DNA from 2 places in the Vreelandella sp. DA03-1M genome. Region 2 is predicted to be linked to the other one. Evidence: predicted binding sites of a transcription regulator. Region 2 holds the regulator's gene; the other holds the start of a gene.

Region 1 (7,762 bases), 210 kb from region 2:
CTTGTACTGGCGCTGCTGACGTTGCCTACTGCGCTGTTATTTGGAACGGGCTGGGAAGAGGCCTTTGTGCGGGCGCTTTCCGTACTGGTGGTGGCATGCCCCTGTGCCGTTGGGCTTGCCGTGCCGTTGGCAAGCCTTGCTGGTAGCAGTCAGGCCATGCAGCAAGGTATTGCACTACGCGACCCGGCCGCGCTTGAAACTTTGGCGCGCACTCGCTCGGTAGCACTGGATAAAACCGGCACCTTAACGACCGGCAATCATTCCGTGCTGCATTGGCAGGCACGGGAGGGCGTTGATAAACACACGGTGCAGCGCAAACTAAGCGCCGCCGTCGCTGGAAGCGAACATCCGCTAGCGCACGCGTTAGCGCACTGGTCGAATGATCAACGTGAGCAGAACCCTGATCAGAATATAGAAGTAAATGAATCGCCTGGGGAAGGGCGCCGTGTGCAGCTAAATAGCGGCGAGTGGCTAACGCTAGGTAGCGCTAATTGGCTAACTCGTCAGCAGATTGCGTTGCCATTTCAAGCTGAAGACCCCGCGCTGGTGTTTGCTTCTCAAGTGATGTTGGCTGATGAAGCGGGCTGGCTGGCCACGTTCTATCTGGCCGATCAACCGGTGGAGGATGCCGCTCCAAGCGTGAAGCGCCTGCTCGCATCAGGCTATGTGGTGGCGATGATTAGCGGCGACCGGCAGGGGGCTGTTAGCTGGCTGGGTGAGCAGATAGGGCTTGCCCGAGAAGCTTGCTATGCCCAGCGTTCGCCCGAAGCCAAAGCGCGGTTGTTGCAGGCGCTACTAGCGCCAACGCTCTATGTGGGTGATGGCTTGAATGATACGTTGAGCTTAGCCGCGGCTGATGTGGGTATTGCCCCGCTAAGTGCCAGCGAGGCCGCCCGTGAAGGGGCTTCCGCACAGCTTATGACGCCGGGAGTGGGGGGGGTAGTAAAACTGCTTAGCATTGCTAAATACACCCGGCGCATCATGGTGCAGAATCTGTTCTTTTCGGCACTGTATAATACGCTGGCCCTAGGGCTGGTAGCTGTGATGGCCATTCCACCTCTGGTTGCGGTATTCGCTATGGCGGCAAGTTCGCTGAGTGTCACGCTCAATGCCGCCCGGTTAGCGTGGGCCGAGCCGGAGGAAAACGATCAGAGGGCTCCGGAATAGCCAAGTGCCTGTTTAAGCCGCTCGGCATTCGTTGCCACCCAACGTGGGTCAATCGCCCCCCAATCGCGTATTTGGTAGCGGCCAATGTTGTGGCGCTCGCCTTCATCTCTTGTAAATACGCACTCGATATCTAATTCGGCAAGGGAGGCGATCGTATCCTGAGCGGTACGCCGTGGCATGCCGGTGGCTTCAATTAGTGCAGGCACGCTGGCAGCGCCATGTTCGATAAGATGGGCTACGTATAAACGTCGGTAAAAACTCGATTTCGTTTTGCTAAGCGCGGACATTAGGCTTCCTTAACAGCAAATTGATTAACGCGCTACTTAGCTTAAAGGAATAAGTCGCCCTGCGCCCGTGGTGGGCGGAAATCCCGCGTATTCAAGCCCTGCTCGGTGCGATCCTGCATGTTCCACTGGCGGCTGGCGCGAGCAAAGCGCTGAGCAATTAAATCAGCGAATACCCCTTCTCCACGAAAGCGCTTACCAAACTTGGCATCATAGGCCTTACCGCCTCTGCACTGGCGCATAAGGCTCATCACTTTGGCGGCGCGTTCTGGGTAGTGAGCTTCCAGCCACGCCTCAAACAGCGGCGCTACTTCGTAAGGTAAGCGCAGCAGCATCCAAGCCGCCGTTCGTGCGCCTGCTCGGCTGGCGGCTTCCAGTAGCTTTTCAATTTCATGATCAGTCAGCCCTGGGATAAGCGGTGAAATCAATGTGCCGACTGGGACTCCCGCCGTATTGAGTTCACTAATGGCCCGCAAGCGCGCCTGAGGCGAGGCCGCCCGTGGTTCTAGCGTGCGCTTTAAATTGGCGTCCAGGCTGGTCAAGCTAACAAACACACGCACCAGCCGATGCTCTGCCATCTCTGCCAATAGTTCTAGATCGCGTAGCACCAGCGTGCTTTTAGTCACTAACGTTACCGGATGGCGACACTCCAACAGCAACTCCAGCAAGCGACGTGTGGTTTTATAAGTAGCCTCTAACGGCTGGTAGCAGTCGGTATTGCCAGAAAGATTGATGGGGCGGCAGATGTAGTTGGGATGGCAAAGCTCCTCCGTTAACCGTTCCACCAAACCGCTGCGGGCAATGAGTTTAGTTTCAAAATCCAGCCCTGGCGATAGATCCCAGTAAGCATGTGAGGGGCGTGCGTAGCAGTAAACGCAGCCATGTTCACAGCCACGGTAAGGATTCAGCGAGCGATCAAACGGCAAATCCGGCGATTTATTCCACGATAGCGCGCTCTTGCTCACCTCTTCTCGCACTTCGGTGGCGATGGTTGTAGATGTTTCTTCCCGCCACCAACCATCGTCTTCCACCACGCTACGGGTAGGTGAAAAACGATTGTGCGGGTCGTACGTTGCTCCGCGGCCTTTGCGCACAGCTGAAACACTCGATGTTTGATCGGGAGTCGTCATTTGCCACCTCTGACCTGTATAACTAACTATATGGCTATTTATACAGTATATGGCGTTTGGGCAAAGGCGCAAGAAAAGGCTTAGCGGCTTAAATAGCAAATTCGGGGATACAAACGCGTCTTTATTTCATACGCTTAAAGACCCCGTTGTTGCCAGCATGGAAAGAGGCGATTTGACCTATGGAACTTCAACCACATTTTGCATTAATGGCATCCTACAATCAGTGGATGAATGCCAAGGTATACGACACGGCTAGCAAGCTGAGTACAACTGAACTTGCAGAGGAGCGAGGCGCTTACTTTGGCTCTATTTTTGGCACTTTAAATCATATCGTTGTAGCCGACACGCTTTGGCTTAAGCGGTTTGCAAGCCATCCCTCTTCTACCACAACACTTGCGGTCATGGTGGCGCTGCCAACGCCTGCGCGGCTTGATCAAGTGATGTTTGATGACTTGGATGGCCTCAAGGCACATCGTCAATGGTTGGATAGCGTGATTATCAATTGGATCGCAGCGCTGACAGATGAGGATCTAGAGACAATCTTGAGTTACCAAAATATGAAAGGAGTTCCAGCCATCCGCAGTTTCTCCAGCCTGATCTTGCACTTCTTCAATCACCAAACCCACCACCGCGGGCAGATAACAACGCTGCTCTCGCAAGCCGGTCTAGATATTGAGGTCACCGACTTGCTGGCGCTGATACCGGATGAGGCCGGTAGCCAATAATATTGACCAGCATGCTGGTCATAGTTAATTAATTTGCTCTCTTAACTCCCTGACGGTGAACTGTAAGAACCTAGCGGCATACAACTGTTATCGAAAGGCGGGCTTTTATGAGACTGGTGAGCGTTACCTGGGCGGGGCTGCGGGGCCTCAACATATTATGTATAGGGACATTGAATGATCGGTTATTTACGCTAAGCGATAGTGAGTCCGTTCTGGCTATCTGGTTAGAATCCACCATCGCCGCCACGTTTTTATCGGAGTCGAAACTGGCAGAGATGTGCGAGCATAGAGGCGTTAAAAAGAGCGAAGCATCAGAGCCTATTAGCTCTGTTTAGTAACAGATAGCTTCCTCACCGCATATACTCTATCCCGTAGCGATATACTTATCCCATTTGCCGAACACGAGTCCCACTCCCATGGAGCCAGCACAAGATAAACTTTGGAATATGAAGCCTAACGCCCCCTTGGCTAGGCAACTGGCGATACGGGATGTGCCTGCTTTGGTATACGATGCCGTGAATCTTGAGGGGGTCGCTATGACGCTGCCCGAGGTGCAGACCATTTTGGATGGGATCACCGTGGGCGGCCATAAAATCAGCGATCAGAATATGGCGATTAACCAGGCGAAAGCTTGGGAATATATATTTTATTTAGTCGATAAGGGGCAGTTCCGCTTTGATAAGCAAACCGCTCTAGACATCCATGCCATTGCCGGTAAAGAAGAGGCGCTGGAGTGGGGCAAGTTTCGCTCGGGTTATGTAACGGTTGCAGGTTCTGACTATGAGCCGCCTATGCCTGACGAGCTTGAAGCTAAATGGCAAGAAGTCCAGCGGCTAGTAGCGAGCGAAGAGGACAGTTACGACCAAGCCATCACTGCGTTTCTGCAGATGGCTAGGGCTCAATTTTTCTGGGATGTTAACAAGCGTACTGGTCGCTTTATGATGAATGGCATTTTGCTGATGCATGGATTCCCGATTATTAATGTTCCAGCCAAACGACAGCAAGAGTTCAATACCCTGATGTTGGATTTTTATACATCTAACAATATGGCACCGATGAATACGTTTCTAAGAAGCTGTTTAGACAAGAAAATCATTAAGAACTTTAAGCTCGACCTGCCAATCGGCTAAAAGTAAGGCTCAGCAAAAATTAAAACGCCTTGGTTCTTTCAAACCAAGGCGTTGTTTTCTATCGATTTATAAGCCTATTCGTTCAATGTTTTTTCCGTGTTGGCTTCTTGTCGGCACTGGCCGGTGCGCTTTCCTTTTCGTCACTGCCGCCATTAGGGAAGTGCGCCCGCACCAACTCCAGCAGGCCTTGTGTGGAGGCATCGAAGTCGGCGGCGTGGGCATCGATGCGTTCGCTGATTTCACCCGCGATGCGTTTGCCAAGCTGTACGCCCCACTGGTCAAACGAGTTGATGTTCCAGATCACCCCTTGCACAAACACCTTGTGCTCGTAGAGCGCAATCAGTGCGCCTAGGTTTTTCGGCGTTAGCTCGTCCAGCAGTAGCGTGCTGGAAGGGCGGTTGCCGGGGCAACTGTAGGGGTCGTGTTGGCTGAGTTCTTTGCTGTCCCCCTGGCTGCCCTCCATAAAGGCGTTGGCCTGAGCGAGCATATTGGTCAGTAAGGCGAAGTGGTGGTCTTCCACGCCGGGCTCGGGCTTGAGCGAGGCAATAAAATCAATCGGTACGTAGCGGGTGCCCTGATGCAGTAGCTGGAAGAAGGCATGCTGGCCGTTGGAGCCGGTTTGGCCCCACACAATGGGGCCGGTTTTGTAGTTCACCGGGTGGCCGAAAATATCTACCGACTTGCCGTTAGACTCCATGTCCAACTGCTGCAGGAAAGAAGGCAGTTGGTTCAGCGCCTGGTCGTAGGGCACGATGGCTTGGGTTTCTGCGCCAATAAAATTGATGTACCAAATACCAATCAGCGCCATCAGCACCGGCATATTTTGCGAGAAGGGCGCGTTGATGAAATGGTTATCCATCTCATGAGCGCCTTCCAGTAGCTCGATAAAGCCTTCGAAACCGATCGAAAGCGCAATCGGCAGCCCAATGGACGACCACATGGAGTAACGGCCACCCACCCAGGCCCAGAATTCGAACACGTTCTCTTCGCGAATGCCGAACTCCATGGCCGCTTTGCGGTTGGTGGAGGCAGCGATAAAGTGCGCACCCACGTCGGCGTCTTCGCCAGCGTTTTCCAGGAACCAGCGACGCGCGGTTTTGGCGTTTAGCAGTGTCTCCTGGGTAGAAAAGGTTTTGGTGGAGACAATAAACAGCGTGGTGGCCGGGTCGAGGCGCGAAAGCACCTTCTGGATATGGGTGCCGTCCACGTTGGAGACGAAGTGGAAGTGGAGCTCCGGGTGGCGGTATTTGAGCAGCGCGCGCACCGCCATGTTAGGGCCAAGATCCGAGCCGCCAATGCCGATATTGACCACATCTTTAATACGTTTGCCGCTATAGCCTTTCCACTCGCCATTGCGTACCGCTTCCGAGAATAGCTTGATCTGCTCGCGGGTACGGGTGATCTCGGGCATGACGTCTTCGCCGTCCACATACACCGGCTCATCGCCTAAGTGACGCAGGGCGGTGTGCAGTACTGGGCGGTTTTCGGTGACGTTGATGATGTCGCCGGAGAACATCTGCGCCCGACGCTGTACCAGCGCGGAGTGGTCGGCCAGTTCGATCAGCTTGGCGAGCACTTCATCGGAGACATGGTGCTTGGAGTAGTCAAGAAACAGACCGCCCACCCGAAGGCTCATTTTCTCAAAGCGCTGAGGATCATTGGTGAAGTAGTCACGAATGCGGTCGTTAGCGGTTTTGTCGCGTAGGCGGTCGAGCGCCTGCCAGGTGACACTACGAGTGAGCTGAAACATAGGGTGATCCGTTTGTTATTAAGTGAATGTAGTAACCAGAACCGAATGGCAAACTAAACGTGGCGTTATGTAAAAATACTACATAAAAAACGGCGAGGAGTAGAGGGCATTTAGGCTTAGACTTGCATTAACTGCGTAAAGCTACGTATTTGTGTGGGCAGGCACGATTGCCTGCCCACACAGGGTAGGGTCAGCCGTTAAGTAGCCACCGCCACTTGAGCTGCCCCGCGTTTGATAAACGCATAGCCTAACCCGGTAACCAGTGAGCCCGCTATGATAGCACCCAGGTAGAGCAGCGCCGGGGTAATGGCGTTGGGGATCAGCAGTACGAAAATACCGCCATGGGGAGCCATTAGCTTCGCACCCACCAGCATCGAGAGCGCACCGGTCAGTGCCCCGCCCGCGATGCAGGCCGGAATGACCCGCAGCGGGTCTTTAGCCGCGAAGGGGATCGCGCCTTCACTGATAAAGCACAGACCCAATACAAAAGAGGCTTTGCCCGCTTCGCGCTCCGGTGCCGAGAACTTATTGCGCGCGACAAAGCTGGCAATGCCCATACCAATGGCAGGCACCATTCCCGCCGCCATGATCGCCGCCATGGGGCCGTAGGTTTCTGAGGCGAGCAGGCCCACACCAAAGGTGTAAGCGGCTTTGTTGACCGGGCCACCCAGATCGAAGCACATCATTGCGCCGAGCAGAATACCCAACAGCACCGCGTTAGTGGAGCCCATGGATTCCAGGAAACTGGTCAGCGCATTAAGCAGCGCCGCGACCGGTTCGCCAATCACATAGATCATGGTTAGGCCGGTGACTAGGCTGGCAACCAGAGGAATGATCAGAATCGGCTTTAGTGATTCAACGCTGGAGGGCAGTTTGACGTAGCGCGTAACCGCCAGCGCCACGTAGCCTGCCAGGAAACCTGCCAAAATACCGCCGATAAAGCCGGAGCCGATATTAGCCGCCAGCATGCCACCAATCATACCCGGTGCGATGCCGGGGCGGTCGGCGATGGAGTAGGCGATATAACCTGCCAGCACCGGAATCATCAGCGCAAAGGCGGTGCCACCACCGATTTGCATCAGCGCAGCGGCCAGGGTGCCTTCCTGCTCAAACGCTTCAATGCCAAATACAAACGAGAGTGCAATCAGCAGACCGCCCGCCACGACCATTGGCAACATAAAGGAAACGCCGGTGAGCAGGTGCTTATAAACCCCTTTCTCTTTGACGCTCTTATTGTCACTAGCGGTATTGGCCGAACCGCTACTTTCCAGTGCCGCGTTTTCCAGCGCGGCTTCAATGGTGGGGCGCGGCTTTTTCAGCGCGTTGCCGGTAGACGTGCGGTAGATGCGCTTGCCTGCAAACCGCGACGGATCAACGTCGATATCGCAGGCTAGTAGCACTACATCGGCCTGAGCGATCTCTTCTTCCGTTAATTTATCTTGTGCGCCCACCGAGCCTTGGGTTTCCACGCGAATGGCGTGGCCCATGGCTTTGCCTGCTTCCGAGAGCGCTTCGGCGGCCATAAAGGTGTGGGCGACGCCGGTAGGGCAGGCGGTGACCGCAACAATTTTCTTGC
Region 2 (7,762 bases):
ACCGGCAGCGCAACGTGAGAGTCTGCCGCGACGCCGCCGTGACCGGGGAAGTGTTTCCCGACAGCGGCCATACCAGCATCATGGAGCCCTTGAATAAAGGCGCTGCCAAGCTGAGCCACATGCTGCGGATCGCGGCTAAAACTTCGGTCACCAATAACACTTGAGACGCCGCTTTCGACATCCAGTACCGGAGCAAAGCTAAGATCCAAACCGCAGGCAGCCATTTCCATGCCCAATAGCCAGCCAGCATCTTTTGCGAGCGCAAGACCGTCATCGGGATTAGCGCTATAACACTCCCCAATGCGAGCCATGGCGGGAAGGCGCGTCATCCCCTCTTTAATGCGCTGAACGCGGCCACCCTCTTGATCAACAGCAAGCAATAAGTCCGCACGCACACGTCGAATATCGCTGCATAGTTGGCGTACTTGATAGCCGTTCTCGACATTGCGGGCAAACAGAATAACCCCCCCTACCGACGGTTCTAGCAGCAAGCGCTTTTCTGCGGCCGTTAATTTCGGGCCTTCAAGGTCGAGCATGACCGGGCCTAACGGTTGAGTCATCGTGATAGGTCCATTAAAAAAGAGGCGGTGATTCTAGACGATCGTCTAGCGGTGTCAAAACGGATTAGTCAAATGACTGACGACCGCCGTGCAACCAAACGGGGGTACCTGGTAACGCTAACGAAAAGATATAGAGCAAATCACTATTGCGTAAACGAATACAGCCGTGGGAGGCAGCAACGCCCATGGGCTGATCAGGTGGCGTACCATGAAGATAAATATAGCGACGCTGTGAATCGACCTGTCCACCACGGTTCACGCCTTTTTCTAATCCGCATAGCCACAGGATGCGGGTCAAAATCCAATCCCGCTTCGGATATGCTTCAGCTAGCGCAGGAGAAAATGCCTCTCCCGTCCAGCGACGACCACGAAATACCGCATTATCAGGCATCCCGCTGCCAATAGCGGCTCTTATATAGTGCCAACCCTGGGGTGTTTTGCCACTGCCATTGTACTCACCGACGCCCGCGAGGCCAGACGATACTTCACACTCATGCAGCACCTTCGGCCCTCGCCAACAGCGTAGCTGCTGCTGTGTGGTATCGATTTCCAACCAGATGTTCTCTACAGGGGGAAGCTCAGCGAGCTTGGGCGTTCGCATATTTTCCTTCTTCAAGTGCTGGGGGCAACGGTGCATTCATGGCAGCCACCACTACCGGGCGCAACCGCCTAACCAAATCCCGCACGGTGACCTGCTCGTGATAATCCTTTTCAGCGATGTCGCGCAGTGCATCAAGGCCTGAAAGCGTAAAAATCACCGTACCAAGCATAAAGTGTAGCCGCCAAAAGCGTTCCGCGTCAGGCAAGTCGGGCGTTGCTTGACGCACTAGCTCAGTGAAGCGGGTAAACACATCACCATACTCTTGCTGAATATGACGCCGAAGGTGCCCCTGCGCTTGGCTATAGGCAAGGCCCAGCAAGCGCATAAACACCTTTAAACTGTTGCGCTCGGCAGGCACTGCCAGCACGCTGGTCGCCATTGTTTCGAGTAGCGTTTCCAACGGAATAACGCGCCCTGCATGCTGGGCTTCAAGTTCATCAAGCGCGGTATGAAAACGCTGAGTGAACGGGTCCAGATAGCGTGAAAACACGGCCTGAATTAAGGCTTTTTTGGAACCAAAATGGTAATTCACCGCCGCTAAATTGACGCGCGCTTTGCTAGTGATGTTGCGCAGCGATGTTTCAGCAAAACCTCGCTCAGCAAACAGCACTTCCGCGGTGTCGAGTATTCGAGTTACCGTATCAGATTGAGCCATGCCGCTCTCCGGGGAAACGAGTGTTTAAAACATAGCAAAATTCTATGCCATTACGTTGGAGGGCTCAACGCTTGATTTTCTGATGGAATATGGCTGTCTATATCAGTAGAAGCTTAGTTTAAAACGATTAGGGAAGCTCTGAAAAAGTCACTGCCATCAGCGATAATACGGCTATCGTCAACTGCATAGGATTCAGTGCTGCCATGGATCAAATCACCTTCTCAGAAGCCGAGTACCAGAACAAGAAGCGAAAGACCCGCCGCGAACTCTTTCTGGAGCGGATGGACAAGCTGATCCCCTGGACGCAGTTGGAGAAGAAGGTAGCCCGTTATTACCCCAAGGGCGAGAGCGGGCGGCCTCCGTATCAACTGTCTGCCATGCTCCGCGTCCATTGCATGCAATTGTTTTACAACCTGAGCGATCCGGCCATGGAAGACGCCCTCTACGAGATCGAGTCCATGCGCCAATTCGCCGGTTTGAAACTGGACCGATTGCCGGACGAAACCACGATTCTCAAGTTTCGCCATTTTCTGGAACGCCACGGCCTTGGCAAGGTGCTGTTCCAGGAAGTGAACAACCACCTGGAGAAAAATGGCCTGATGCTGCGCGAAGGGAGCATTGTCGATGCCACTATCATTTCTGCGCCTAGTTCCACCAAAAACAAAAAAGGCGAGCGCGATCCGCAAATGCACCAAACTAAAAAAGGTAGCTCTTGGCACTTTGGCATGAAAATGCACATAGGTGTCGACGATAAGCTTGGGTTGATTCACAGCATTGAGACCACGGCTGCCAATGTCCATGACATTGTGCCTGCCGATAAGCTCCTTCACGGTGAAGAGCAACGCGTCTTCGGTGATGCCGGTTACCTTGGTATTCAAAAACGAGACGAGCACAAGCACCGCAACGATGTCTCTTGGTATATTGCCAAACGGCCTGGCACCCGCAAGCAGCTAGATGCCAGGCGACAGAAAGTCGAAAAAATCAAAGCCAGTATCCGTGCCAAGGTGGAGCACCCCTTTCGGTACATCAAACAAGTTTTTGGTTATGGCAAGGCTCGCTATCGTGGACTGGCCAAAAACACTCAGCGCCTGCACTTGCTGGCGGCGTTCAGCAACCTGCTGATCAGTGAGAAATACCTATGGGAATAGGGCGATTGCGCCCGTTTTCCGCTCAATGAGCGGGAAACGGGCAAAAATACACAAAGAACGGGAGAAGAATGTCTGAATTTTCGATTTTTTCTCGGCTCAAGTGAGCGGTGATGAATATCGGCAGTTATTCAGACCTTCCCTAGGAAAAATTCGGGGGCCTTTCTCGATAGGGGTTGACAAGACATATACTGGACAGAGGAACATACTGTATACTTAACCACTTATCGATTAAATCGACATTTAATTTGTTACTGTCTATTCACTATTATTGGAGTCTGGTATGTCGCGTCCGCTAACCGCTCGCCAACAGCACGTATTTGATTTTATTGTTAAGACCATGGGCGAATTTGGCTACCCTCCGACCCGTGCTGAAATTGCGAAAGCGCTGGGTTTCCGTTCACCTAACGCAGCGGAAGAGCACCTGCGCGCGCTAGAGCGTAAAGGCGCTATTCGCATTATTCGCAATACGTCACGCGGTATTCGCCTACCTAATCAAGAGCCCCAAGAGGTAGTAGACAGCACCTTAAGCGCGTTGCCCGCTGCCAATATTGAAGCCTCGCCTGCTGGCCTACCGGTGATTGGCGAAGTAGCCGCCGGGAGCCCTATCCTAGCTGCTGAGCATATTGACCGTTACTGCCCTCTGCCAGCCGAGTACTTCACTCCTAAAGCCGATTATTTGCTGCGTGTGCGAGGCCTTTCGATGAAGGATATTGGTATTTTAGAAGGTGATTTATTGGCAGTTCACCGTACCGAGCGGGTGCGCGATGGCCAGATTGTAGTGGCACGCCTAGAGGATGAGGTAACGGTTAAACGCTTCAAACGCCAGGGCCACCAAGTAACGCTATTTGCGGAAAATGCAGACTTTGCGCCCATTGAAATCGACCTGCGTTCACAGTCACTCGATATCGAAGGTGTCGGCGTTGGCGTTATTCGTGGCGGTAATGGCCAGGCATTGGGCTAACCACCGTCGCTACTGCATGTCGATATAGCGGTGGTCATTAAAGGTGGCCACCCAATTAGGATGATAGACCAGCAGAATACTCAGCAGCATCCCGGTAATAAACGCCTCTGAAGGCATTAGTAGAGGTAAGAAGCGAGCATACTCCTGGGCAAGATAGATAGCGTTAGGGTCTGTGCCTGCCACGATGATCAGCAGCACGGCAGCCAGCCCTGCCCCTAATGTTGCCAACGCCGCCCCAAAAAATCCGCAGGCAAATAGAAACACCATCAGGTTATCCGGCAGGCGGCGATCTACCAGCCGCCACACTGTGCCAATAATGGCAGCCGGAACAATGCCCGTTACCAGTACATTCGCCCCCAGCAACGTCCACTCATTGCGGCCGATAACTACCATTGCCACATGGATGAGTACATTGCTGAGCAGCGCTAGTGGCGCTTTAAACACGAGTGTCATCAATACCGTAAAAACGAGATGCAGCGTTAGCCAGTCGACCGCCTGAGCGCGCAGCTGCCACATCAGCACCACAGCTAGCGTTGCGCCTAACCAACGGTGCTGAAGGGCAGTGTCTTCCAGTAACGCTTTCCAGGGCCGCCGCCAAAGAGCCCACACCACTACGCCTAACGAGAGTAGCGAGGTGAATATCAGCGCCCAGGGCGCCAGTACACTTTGTGCGAACGACATAGCGGCTTCTCACTTTATCGAGCGTTAGCTAAATACCACGGTCTTGTTGCCATGCACTAAAACACGATCCTCAAGATGCCAGCGTAAACCGCGTGCGAGAACGGCTTTTTCAACATCACGCCCAAAGCGGACTAAATCGGTTGGGGTATGGCAGTGGCTAACGCGATGAATATCCTGTTCGATAATCGGGCCCGCGTCGAGTTCCTCGGTGACGTAGTGGCAGGTGGCGCCAATCAGCTTCACACCGCGCTGATATGCCTGGTGGTAGGGCTTCGCCCCAGCGAAAGAGGGTAAAAAACTGTGATGTATATTAATCACCCGCCCTGCATAGCGTGCGCACAGGTCAGGCGGCAGAATTTGCATATAACGCGCCAGCACGACGCAATCAGCGCGCGCACTATCGATTTCTGCTTGCACCTTGGCAAACGACACTTGCTTGTTATCGGGGTCGACTGGCACATAGTGATAAGGAATGCCATACCACTCGGTCAATGAACGCATATCATCATGGTTGGAAATGACGCCGACAATATCGCAATCCAACTCACCGGCCTGCCAGCGATAAAGTAAATCTACCAAGCAGTGTGACTCTCGAGAGACCATCAATACCACCCGACGGCGCTGCTGTGTATCCACCAATGACCACTGCATATCAAATTCGATCGCCACCGGCTCGAATGCTGCACGTAGCGCCTCCACCGACATCCCCACTGAATCCGCCAAGATTTCGTAACGCATAAAAAAACAGCCGGTTTCTAAATCGGAGTGCTGGCTGGCTTCGGTAATGGAGCCGCCCTGCTGGGCAATAAAGCTCGATACCCGTGCAACAATCCCCACCCGGTCAGGACAGGAAACCACTAAACGATAATAATGAGACATGTGAGCTACTCTTGACCTATTGCTAAGTTAATTATGACAAACCAGCGGCTTAGGTCGCATAGTGTATCGGAAGGGCATGGAAGATTGTTAGCCGCCCCTGCCTTCCCGTATAGTTAAGTCACTACTTTTTAGGTTTTTCATAACAGATGCATTCACCACGCGTTCAAATTCGTCCCCGTCGTCGTCCACCGCTGCGCATGTTGCCGCTGGGGGGATGCGGTGAGATTGGAATGAATCTAACGCTATACGGCTACGACGATCACTGGATAGCCGTCGATTGCGGCATGATGATCCGTCAGGATCTTCCCAACTCGCCACTGCAGGTACCCAATCTCGATACACCGAAAGCACTGGGGATCGTGCCCAAAGCGCTCTTTATCACCCACGGCCATGAAGACCACATTGGTGCAGCTGCCTGGCTTTGGCCGATGTGGAACTGCCCTATTTATGCCACACCGCTGGCGGCTGGGCTGTTGCGACTGAAGTTTGCCGAGCATCAGCTTAGCAGCGCGGCTATCCATGTTATTGAGCCTGGCGAGGCGCTGGAAAACGGGCCGTTCACGCTGCGCTATTTGCTGTTAACGCACTCTATACCCGAAAGCTGTGCGTTGATCATGAGCGTCGGTGGCTACCGCGTCTTACATACCGGCGACTGGAAACTCGACCCTGAACCGATCATCGGCACGCCGATAAGCGCGGCCCAATTCAAGGCGCTTGCCCCAGTGGATTTAGTGGTGGGCGACTCCACCAACGCTCCCATGCCCGGCCACTCAGGCAGCGAGGGTGATGTTGCCCGTGCGCTGGCAAAAACCCTCAGCAACTGCCAGGGCCGCGTGGTGATCTCCTGCTTTGCGAGCAATCTTGCCCGGGTGTTAGCGATAGGACGCGCAGCCCATCAATGTGGCCGTCGTATCAGCTTAATGGGGCGTTCCATGGAGCGCATGGTCAGCGTCGCGCGGGGGCTCGGCTATATGGATGATTTACCGCCGCTGGTGCCCAATCACGACCTTGGCTACCTGCCCCCGGATGAAGTAGTGATTATTGCCACCGGCAGTCAGGGAGAGCCCCGCGCCGCGTTACAGCGTCTAGCCCAGGGCCGTCATCCCTATGTGGATCTTCAGCCCGGCGATAATGTCATCTTCTCGGCTAAAGCCATTCCCGGCAATGAGCGACCCATTGAGCAGCTTAAAAAGCGTTTGGCGCACCTAGGTGTCAGCATCTATGACGAGTTCAATCACCCTGAACTGCACGCCACAGGGCATCCTGCTCAGGATGAGCTGATCAAGCTCTATCAGTGGGTCAGACCCAAGCATCTTATGCCGGTGCATGGCGAAGCACGCCATCAGCAGGCTCACCAGGCCATTGCCAAGCAGCTAGGTATTAGCGCCCCATTAACGCCGGTAAACGGCGATCTGATCAGTTTTGATAGCCACGGATTGCACTGTGAAGCACGCTATCCGCAGCCGCCCTGCATTGTCAGTCAAAACAGCGTCGTGCCCCACCCTGGCTTGGAGGTGAACGATGCCAATAAAGCCCGTCGCGGCAGCTTGTACCTAGCGCTACCAGTGACCGCGACTGACACTGGCTGGGCGCGCATTGGCCGCTTGATGCTGGATACCTCAGGGGCCAGCCCGCTGGATGAAGATAGCTTTAGCGATTGGCTGGACGATCAGCTTGAGGAGATTGCCGCCGACACACTGGCCGACCTTCGCCAGGCATTGCAGCCTCGCTTGATTCACTGGCTGGCGGAGCATATGCAGCACCTGCCCGATGTGCATCTTCAGATTATGGCTGCTGAAATGCCAGAAGCCCTTACCCTAGACAATGCTGCCAATCGTTAGTGGTGCATCATTGAGGAATAGCAAAACGTGGCAAACTCACTCCCAGCGTGCCGCGTCTTGTTGGTCAGAGTGGCGTTCTTTGACCCAATATTCTCCCTGAGTGGAGTGCTCTTTCTTCCAAAAAGGCGCCTGGGTTTTTAAAAAATCCATAATAAAATCGCAAGCTTCAAACGCCTCCCGGCGGTGGGCGCTAGCTACTAGCACCCGCACGATGGGGTCGCCAGGGCCCAGATAGCCAACGCGATGAATTATCCGTACCGCTTGTAGCGACCAACGCTGCCAAGCCTGCTCGCCAATCTCCGTTAGCGTGCGCTCGGTCATACCGGGGTAATGTTCCAGTGTTAACCCCGTAACATCGGGCGCTTCATTGAAATCACGCACCAGTCCGGTAAAGCTCACCACCGCGCCAATATCGCTACGCCCCGCCAAGGCATCG

What was found. Region 2 encodes LexA, which represses DNA repair genes until DNA is damaged. Its sites were predicted from a motif close to TACTGTNTANNTANACAGTA; they were not measured.
Region 1: ACXUPB_RS13085 (PA0069 family radical SAM protein) is a predicted target of LexA. The motif match lies at 2,610-2,629, and genes of this name have one in related genera.

The regions. Positions count from the first base shown of each region.
Region 1 covers NZ_CM146798.1:2,789,985-2,797,746, reverse strand. Annotated here, with positions in the region: gene ACXUPB_RS13095 (heavy metal translocating P-type ATPase) at 1-1,167, shown strand, start outside; gene ACXUPB_RS13090 (winged helix-turn-helix domain-containing protein) at 1,149-1,454, opposite strand; gene ACXUPB_RS13085 (PA0069 family radical SAM protein) at 1,496-2,581, opposite strand; gene ACXUPB_RS13080 (DinB family protein) at 2,761-3,306, shown strand; gene ACXUPB_RS13075 (Fic family protein) at 3,723-4,436, shown strand; gene pgi (glucose-6-phosphate isomerase) at 4,519-6,186, opposite strand; gene ACXUPB_RS13065 (PTS fructose-like transporter subunit IIB) at 6,384-7,762, opposite strand, start outside.
Region 2 covers NZ_CM146798.1:2,576,288-2,584,049, forward strand. Annotated here, with positions in the region: gene nagZ (beta-N-acetylhexosaminidase) at 1-560, opposite strand, end outside; gene ACXUPB_RS12000 (L,D-transpeptidase) at 625-1,161, opposite strand; gene ACXUPB_RS12005 (TetR/AcrR family transcriptional regulator) at 1,139-1,816, opposite strand; gene ACXUPB_RS12010 (IS5 family transposase) at 2,020-2,964, shown strand; gene lexA (transcriptional repressor LexA) at 3,245-3,925, shown strand; gene ACXUPB_RS12020 (energy-coupling factor ABC transporter permease) at 3,935-4,606, opposite strand; gene purU (formyltetrahydrofolate deformylase) at 4,631-5,485, opposite strand; gene ACXUPB_RS12030 (ribonuclease J) at 5,716-7,326, shown strand; gene moaE (molybdopterin synthase catalytic subunit MoaE) at 7,363-7,762, opposite strand, start outside.